2 linked regions of the Thalassoglobus sp. JC818 genome follow. The protein of the gene in region 1 binds, or shares a complex with, the protein of each later gene. Links are inferred from orthologs where the notes say so. Each region holds a gene or a part of one and is shown on either strand. Other genes may lie near its edges.

Evidence for each region. Proteins that work in one complex are often made in the same cells at the same time.
Region 2: the proteins of AB1L42_RS10260 (region 1) and nuoH are in contact, whole or in part, in a crystal structure (PDB 6Y11), measured with the Thermus thermophilus proteins. The link is inferred for Thalassoglobus sp. JC818 from one-to-one orthologs. Residues at the interface, in WP_096411117.1 of Thermus thermophilus: Arg16, Glu17, Gly18, Leu24, Leu27, Val28, Trp30, Gly31, Arg32, Asn34, Ser35, Trp37, Thr54, Asp55, Ala56, Asp59, Ala61, Arg62, Phe63, Gly64, Glu66, Val67, Phe68, Arg69, Ala70, Ser71, Arg73, Gln74, Ala75, Asp76; in WP_096411122.1 of Thermus thermophilus: Arg36, Val44, Arg45, Met46, Gly47, Pro48, Asn49, Arg50, Val51, Leu57, Gln58, Ala61, Asp62, Ile64, Lys65, Ile67, Phe68, Lys69, Glu70, Ile72, Val74, Glu223, Ala224, Glu225, His233, Thr234, Glu235, Tyr236, Ser237, Trp241.

What each region holds. Positions count from the first base shown.
Region 1 is NZ_JBFEFI010000003.1:606,270-611,716, forward strand. Bases 1,481-4,289 are described here. They hold AB1L42_RS10260 (NADH-quinone oxidoreductase subunit B), read left to right. Parts: upstream 1,481-2,513; coding sequence 2,514-3,065; downstream 3,066-4,289. Other genes in these bases: AB1L42_RS10255 (transcriptional regulator), read left to right, coding at 1,636-2,259; sufC (Fe-S cluster assembly ATPase SufC), read left to right, coding at 3,115-3,930; sufB (Fe-S cluster assembly protein SufB), read left to right, coding at 4,078-4,289. Also shown: AB1L42_RS10245 (hypothetical protein), read right to left, coding at 1-442; AB1L42_RS10250 (penicillin-binding protein activator LpoB), read right to left, coding at 640-1,275; more of sufB, read left to right, coding at 4,290-5,447. UniProt on the Escherichia coli protein: NDH-1 shuttles electrons from NADH, via FMN and iron-sulfur (Fe-S) centers, to quinones in the respiratory chain. The immediate electron acceptor for the enzyme in this species is ubiquinone.
Region 2 is NZ_JBFEFI010000002.1:466,727-469,709, reverse strand. It holds nuoH (NADH-quinone oxidoreductase subunit NuoH), read right to left. Parts: upstream 2,146-2,983; coding sequence 856-2,145; downstream 1-855. Other genes in the region: hemG (protoporphyrinogen oxidase), read right to left, coding at 2,332-2,983; AB1L42_RS06285 (NADH-quinone oxidoreductase subunit J), read right to left, coding at 164-856; nuoK (NADH-quinone oxidoreductase subunit NuoK), read right to left, coding at 1-145. UniProt on the Escherichia coli protein: NDH-1 shuttles electrons from NADH, via FMN and iron-sulfur (Fe-S) centers, to quinones in the respiratory chain. The immediate electron acceptor for the enzyme in this species is believed to be ubiquinone.

The DNA.
Region 1 (5,447 bases):
CGCCGTGCATCAGGTTGGTGATCGCCAGCATCGCGCGAATCAGAATTCGTTCGTAGTCACTCCCAGCCCAGGCGATGTCGTTGTCGTCTCGCACCATTGATTTCGCGAGTTCTCTGATGTCGCGCTGTTCCAGGTGATCAAGTCGATCGCGAACGCCGCGCAGAAGCTGTTCGGCTTCATGAGTGTTGCCGGCGGTCAGTTGGATCATCGCTTTATCGAGAGTCAGCGCATCGACGTCTTTTCGCTTCTCGTCGATCAGCGTTTGCAGCCTCGCTTGCGATTGAGCCAGATCGCCGATGTAGAATTCCTCGCGAAAGCTCTGAACCTGACGCGCGCGATGAGAGCACCCGACCAGCAAGATGCAGACGGTCAGCAGCCGTACTGCGACTTTTCGAAAGTGGCGGGCGGACATTTCGCGGGGAAGCATTCGTGAGTTCTTCATGTTTGAAATGTCATCGAGTGCTCTGATTGATCAACGCAGCGACGACGCTGATGTTCTTCTCTTCGGAAGCGGTCCAAACTCTCTCGATTTAAATCGGAATCAGCCTGGAGCAAGTTGCTCATTTCGCTTGAGCGTCTCACTCATACAAATGCTGATTTCGCTCGTGCGAGCCAGTGCCAACCGAATTGGAAGATCCTCTAGAAGTGACTCTTTGAGTAGAGCTTTCGGAGGTTTGCGGATTCTTTGGTGAACTCTCCGGTATTGATGTCGACCATCTCCAGCGTGAGGAGGTAATCCCGCTGGTACTTCTTGTTGTCGCGTGTCGTTCCGGATGTCAGTTTTGCGAAGAGCAGGTAATCGAACGGCTGATTGAGTTTCTGCATGACACTCAAGTACAGCTGTTGATTGTCAGGAAGGAAGAGATCGTCGGGGCGAAGTCGTGTTTCTCGAAGCCCTGCCTCGACGTATCGTCTGCTGATCGATCCGTACAATTCCGACTGCGACAACATTGTGTCGATGTGTTCGAAGATCTGCTCTTTGAAGTCACCGATCTCCTCGGAGCTGCGGTTCTCAACTCCGACAAAGCAGATGCGTTTCTTGCCAGTAGGCATCCCGTTCATAGAGGCCTGTTGGATTTCTTGCACCTGGCGACCCATCAACCGACCGACAGCTTCGTCGATGAGTGGCTTCCAAGTTTCCGCACCAGCTTCGTGCGAACCGACAGCATCGGCGTCGAAATCTGTCAGGACGGTTGCCTTTTGCGATCCGCGACAGCCATATGTCCAGATGGAGAAGCTGCCAGCTGTGAAAAGAAAGAATTGTCGCCGATCCATGGCTACCTCTTGCTGTGATTGGTGAATCACTTTGTTCGATTTTGCGTTGCGAATTCTACGTGTTTGTCGAGGCTCACAATAGATCGGTTCATCGATCCGACAGGCGTCTCGAGGATCGCAGGCAAGACCTGCCGGAGAGCATGGACGGTGGAGCTTTGGGGGGAGATTCGCCGCGGTGTTGTCAATGTGACGACGTCTTTTCCGAGGTGGTTGTGAAAGCCTCGGCTTAAGCTCTCAGGCGTGACGTCAGATTTACTGAATCTGAGACCGTGAATCTTTTTGACAGTCTTTGTTGTCAAAAGTGTGGAATCCCGTATACTCGGGACGTGTTCTTTCGATTCTTTGATTGATTTCTCACCCATGTCGCGTGACCAGACAGATCATGAATTCTTAAGCGTGCTGCAGAGACAATCTCCTGCCACGATTCAGAGTTTGTGTGATTCGATAGGGATCACAGCCACAGCGGTTCGTCAGAAGCTGATGAGGTTTCAGGCAGCTGGTTTGGTCGATCGAAAACTGTCGCGGCAGGAGCGAGGTCGGCCCAGCTATACGTATCATCTTACTGCGGCAGGACTTAAGGAACTGGGAGACGATCACGCGGAGATCGCAGCCATTCTCTGGAAGCAGATTATGGTGATTTCGGACGAGAATGTCCGGAAGAGTGTTCTGAATGGTGTGAAAGAATCGTTGGTTGAGCGGTTTGGAGCTTGTCGCGATGGAAGCAGTTTAGCGAGCAGGTTACAGCTTCTCACGAGCCAACTGGCTGAACAGGGATTCGAACTTGAATACGCCAGCAATAGCGACACAGACGGCCTCCCCATCCTGAGGGAGTATAACTGTCCGTATCATGAACTGGCTGCAGAAGATCCGTCGATTTGCGATCTCGAACAATCAGTCTTTTCAGAGCTGTTGGGTGTGCCAGTCGAGTTGTCGTCCTGTCGGTTGGACGGCCATCGATGTTGTGAATTCCAAGTCGGAGAGTAACGACTCAAACGAGATCAGATGTCAGTTAGAGGATTCGACCCATTAAGACAGCTGGGTCAGCTTGTAACTGACAAAAAACCCGTCGACAATTCCGCCTGTTGAGGAGTTTTTGAGTCACCAGTTTTGAGAGATCGGCGGAGAGAGTTGTGTTCGTCAGAACGACAGATTAGTAATGACTTTGAGGGCGTTTTGTAATCGCGGTTTTTGACCTGCACACCTATTTCAATGCTTCCGATCATTAAGGATACCGTACAATGACATGGATCGAAGGTCGATTCGAAGAGAACGTCATCACGACGAGTCTGGAACAGGCGATGAACTGGGCAAAGCAGTCCAGTGTGTGGCCGATGACGTTCGGATTGGCGTGTTGTGCGATTGAAATGATGGCAACCGGAGCGAGCCGGTACGACATCGACCGCTTCGGAGCGGGGGCATTCCGAGCGACTCCACGTCAGGCGGACCTGATGATCGTGGCCGGAACAGTGACTCACAAAATGGCCAGCCGCGTGCGTCGTCTGTACGAGCAGATGCCTGATCCCAAATACGTGATCGCCATGGGGGCGTGTACTGTCGGTGGTGGTCCTTACTTCAAGTACGGTTACCACGTCGTGAAAGGTGTCGACCTAGTCGTGCCTGTCGACGTTTACGTTCCCGGGTGCCCTCCTCGTCCAGAGGCACTTCTGGAAGGCGTGATGCGAATCCAGGACAAGATTCGCATGAAGAAAATTACTCGAGGCGCGGAAGATTCACTTCCTGTTCCTCACCATTCCGGATACGTCAAAGAGCCGGAAATCGTCCTTGCCTGATTCGTCGACTTGTCGACTTTTGTTTATTTAGATTTGTGATTGCGAAACCATGTCCAGCTTGTTGAAGATCGAAGACCTGCATGTTTCTGTCGGGGAAACCGAAATCCTGAAAGGCGTCAATCTTGAGATTCGCCAGGGAGAGATTCATGCATTGATGGGACCAAACGGGTCCGGAAAAAGCACGCTGGCATACGCTCTCGTGGGACATCCAAAATACGAAATCACTGGCGGCTCGATCTCGATCGACGGGACTGACGTTCTCGACCTCGATCCAGCGGAGCGAGCCCGCCTCGGGATGTTTCTTGCGTTTCAGTATCCTGTCACAATTCCCGGCGTAAAAGTCGCAGACTTCCTCCGGCACGCGATCAGCAACGTTCGTAACCCCGATCGTAAAGAAGGTGAAGAGCTGATGCCGATGCGGGAGTTCCGAACCGAGCTCCGCAACACGATGCAAGAGTTGAACATCGACGCCGAATTCGCCCGACGATACCTCAATGATGGATTTTCCGGCGGTGAAAAGAAGCGAATGGAAATTCTTCAGCTGGCAATGCTCAAGCCGCGATTCGCGATTCTCGATGAAACAGATTCCGGCCTCGACAGTGATGCTGTCCGGGTTGTCAGTGAAGGATTGAGCAAACTGTCCGGACCGCACATGGGTGTGTTGATTATCACTCACCATGAACGGCTTCTCGAATACAACGTTCCTCAATTTACTCACGTGATGCTTGCGGGGCGAATCGTGGAAACGGGTGATGCTTCGCTTGCTCATGATCTGCACAAAAACGGATACGCAGGCGTTCGCGAGCGACATCCAGAAGCTGCAGCAGAAGAGGATGCAGCCCAGGAAGAAACGACTTCCGTCTAACGGAAGCGTCTCTTCTGCAACTCCTCAATTCCCGAGCGGATTATCGGGATTCGTCAGAGCGACTGGATTCGCACCGATCGTTCCGGGTAATTAGCCCGCCTCGTACTTCCTCATCAGCAATCCCGACTTTCAATCGGAGACGGCACCATGGCGACTACAGATACACTTGACTCTGATCTCGGCAACGACGGCAAAGCCGATGTCTCGATCGGAGATTATCAATACGGGTTCCACGATCCGACTGACAAATACTCGTTCACCTCGCAGAGAGGTCTCAACGCACAGATCGTTGCTCAGATTTCTGAGATGAAGAACGAGCCAGGCTGGATGACGGACTTCCGCTTGAAGTCCTATGAAATCTTCGAGTCGAAACCGATGCCCACTTGGGGCGGCGATATGTCGGGAATCGACTTCCAGAACATCTTCTACTACGTGCGTGCCAGTGATCGGCAGGAGAAGTCCTGGGACGATGTTCCGGAAGACATTCGAAAGACCTATGACCGACTGGGAATTCCAGAAGCGGAAAAGAAATATCTGGCCGGTGTGAAGGCTCAGTATGAGTCGGAAGTGGTCTACGGATCTCTGCAGGAAGACCTTGAAAAGCAAGGAGTCTTGTTCACTGACACAGACTCCGCGCTGCGTGATCACCCAGAAATCTTCAAGCAGTACTTTGGAACAATCATTCCGCCAAGCGACAACAAGTTCGCAGCTTTGAACAGTGCTGTGTGGTCCGGTGGATCGTTCATTTACGTTCCTCCTGGGGTCAACATTGACTTCCCGCTGCAGGCGTACTTCCGAATTAATACCCAGAACATGGGGCAGTTCGAGCGGACCCTGATCATCGTCGATGAAGGTGCGAACGTTCACTATGTCGAAGGGTGTACTGCTCCGACTTACAGTTCGGACTCGCTGCACTCTGCGGTTGTCGAAATTGTCGTCAAGCGCAAAGGACGGTGTCGGTACACGACGATTCAGAACTGGTCGAACAACGTCTATAACCTCGTCACCAAGCGAGCGATGGCATACGGCGATGCTCTGATGGAATGGATCGACGGAAACCTTGGGTCCAAGCTGACGATGAAGTATCCAGCCATCTACCTGATGGAACCGGGTGCTCGTGGCGAAACTCTTTCGATCGCTTTCGCGAGCGAAGGACAGCATCAAGATGCTGGTGCCAAGATGGTCCACTGTGCTCCGCACACCTCGAGTCGAATTATCTCGAAGTCGATCAGTAAAGACGGCGGACGAAGCAGCTACCGCGGGCTGGCGAAAGTTGAGAAAGGGGCGACAGACTGTAAAAGCAACGTCGTCTGTGACGCCTTGATCCTCGACTCACACAGCCGAAGCGACACGTATCCTTACATCGAAGTTGAGGAAGATGACGTCGCGATGGAGCACGAAGCTTCGGTCTCAAAGATTGCTGAAGAACAGCTTCTGTATCTGATGAGCCGTGGTCTGACTGAAGCGGAAGCTTCCGCGATGATCGTGACCGGCTTCATTGAGCCACTCGTCAAAGA
Region 2 (2,983 bases), on another replicon or contig:
CGAGATTGAGATTTGCCCCATTCAGCACAAGCTCAACGCCCATCAAAACACCGATGGCATTTCGCTTCGTGGTCATACACACCACACCGCAGACGAATAAGACCGCGGACACAGCGAGAAACATTTCCAGACCGACGTTTTCCACAATGTTCTCCCTCTGCTGTTAAGCATTCTCAACGTCGACACGTCGCTTGGCACGGGCCAGATAGGCAGCACCGACGAGGACAACCAACAGATGCACGGAAACGATCTCGAACGGCAACAGATATCCGGCACTGACTTCATGGTTGCCATGAGTATGTCCGTGATCGGAACCGTCTTCAGACTCCAGCGAAAGATCCTTGTCGAAACGCACGCCCAACAGCGCTGTTCCCAAACTTCGCGTTGTGTTTCCAGATTCGTCAGGATTGTAGCCACGCTCAATAGCGCCATCTTCGCCCTCATGAACATGACCATGATCACCATGGTCATGGGCAGCTTGATGTGCTGCATTCGCGAGACGCTCTTCGTTCGCCTGCCAGTTCACAGACAAAACTGTGGAAGCAACGAGAGCCAGAAAGGCCATCCCGATAATTCCTGCCTGAACAACTTCAGCAGGTTGACTTTTAATCGTTCCGTAAGGACCGCTTGACGTCAGCATCACCCCGAAGATCAGCAGAACAACTGTGCCGCCAACATAAATCAGAAGCTGTGTCGCTCCGACAAAATCGGCACCGAGCAGAAAGAACAAACCAGCCACTGAACTCAGAGAGATCACCAGCCAGAAAGCCATTCGCACGACATTTTGGCTCAGGACGACAGCCAGAGCGCCCCCGCAGGCAGCGAGAGCATAGATCGTAAACAGTACTGTCGACATTATTCTGCCTCTCCCGTTGAGAGACCCGCTGTCACGAGAGAGTCCCGATCATTCCATCGAATCATTGCCGTTTCGTCCCCCTCAACTTCAGCGGAAACCTGAGGCTCCCCAGAACGTGGCGAACGTGGCATCCGATCACCAACTGGTGACCAGATCGATGTTTGTCCGATCGCAGCTGCCAGAATCAGTGGCCACATCACAGCCCCCAGGAACAGGAAGCAACTCATCGGCACAAGATATTTCAAGCAGGTGGTCATCACCTGATCGATTCGTAGTCGTGGCAAAGTCCAGCGAATCCAGATCTGCACAAAGACCAGAATTGCCGCTTTCACCATCAGCACTTTCAACCCGAAGACTCGAAGAAGATAGTCACCGCCGACAGAAGTTTGAGCAGTCGAAAGCAACCAGTCATCAAGCGGAGGAATCCCCGTCCACCAGCCACCGAGGAACAGAAGTGCTCCCAGTGCACTAACGAAGAACATGCTTGCGTATTCAGCAAGAAAGAAGAACGACCATCGCATTCCGGAATATTCAGTATGAAATCCACCGACGAGTTCACTCTCAGCTTCCGCGAGGTCGAATGGGGCCCGCTTGTTACTGGCGAGTGTGACTGTGAAGAAGACAAAGAAGGCGAGGAACGCAAACGGGCTACTGAAAATCAACCAGTTTTGAATTCCGCCTGACTGCAGGGCACCGATCTCTCCGAGATTCAGAGTCCCAGCTACGACCACTGGAATGACAACGGTAATCCCCAGTGGAACTTCGTAGCTGACCATCTGGGCAGCTTCACGCATTCCACCGAACAGAGACCACTTGGAACCACTCGCATAGCCAGCGAGCACGATTCCCAGAACCTCCAAAGAGAGGACTGCCAGAGCGATAAACAACCCGGCATCCATTGCAACTGCGACGAGACCTGCACTGAATGGCAGGAACATGAATGCAGAAAAAGCTGCAATCACAACAATGTAAGGAGCCAGCCGAAACAGCATCACGTCGGCGGCATTTGGAGCGAGATCTTCTTTCTGAATCAGCTTCACACCATCGGCGAGAGACTGCAGCCAACCGAACCGGCCGCCGACTCGCGTCGGTCCCAATCGGTCCTGAATTCGACCGGCAACTTTTCGCTCTGCCCAGATAAAGACAAAGGCCGGAAGACCAAAGAAGAGGCCAACGAGTGTCGTATGGACAATCGCTGCCCAAACCGCAGCAGGCAACACAGACAAGGGCCAGAAACTGACCGAGTCAATCCAATTTTCGATTGATGTTGCCAAGAGAAAGGGATTCATTCAACGGTGCCTGTTCGAGTCCTGCAGCCACTTCGAGAAGGAAATTCTCTGCGTCAGCACGGATTCAGCGAGTCAATCTCCAACAGAAGTCCAGAGTTATGACAGATGCGACAGGTGACTTCAAGCGACCCTATCGCCGTTTCCGGTGTTGGGAAGAGAGTTTCCCAGACTCGCCCGAATCAAACACTACTGCTGAGGTTGGAAAGAATCTGCCCAGACCTTTTCAGCTGCCTCTTCACCACTTTTGATACAGTCTGGAATCCCGACGCCAATAAATGCGTTCCCCGCCAAAGCGATTCCCTGAAGCTCATCAACCTGACTGCGAATACGCTCAACCCGTTGCAAGTGACCAACTTCGTATTGAGGCATGGCACGATTGTATCTGACAATCTTCATGAAGTCCGGTCTTCCGCGCACTCCCAGAATTGACTTCAGCTCGATCTGAACTGTGTCCATGATCTGATCATCGGAAAACTCCACCTCGCCGGGCTGCATTGCTCCTCCGACGAAGGTGCGAAGAACGACTCGCCCATCAGGTGCGCGATCGGGAAACTTTCGGCTCAGAAATGAAACCGCGAGAATCCGCCTTCGCTCTCGATGCGGGATCACGAGCCCGAACGCATCAAGCGGATGCTCAATGTCGTCAAGCTGATGACCAGAAACCACAATCGCGCTACTCGCGTAGTCAATCTCACTCAAGCTTGAAGAAAGCTCCGGACTGGCTGACTCGAGAATTGATGCACTCAGATAGGCAGGCAACGCCATGACAACTGCGTCAAAGGTGCGAGGGGGCGATTCTTCAAACTCAATTCGAATTCGACCGCCATCCGGACGAACT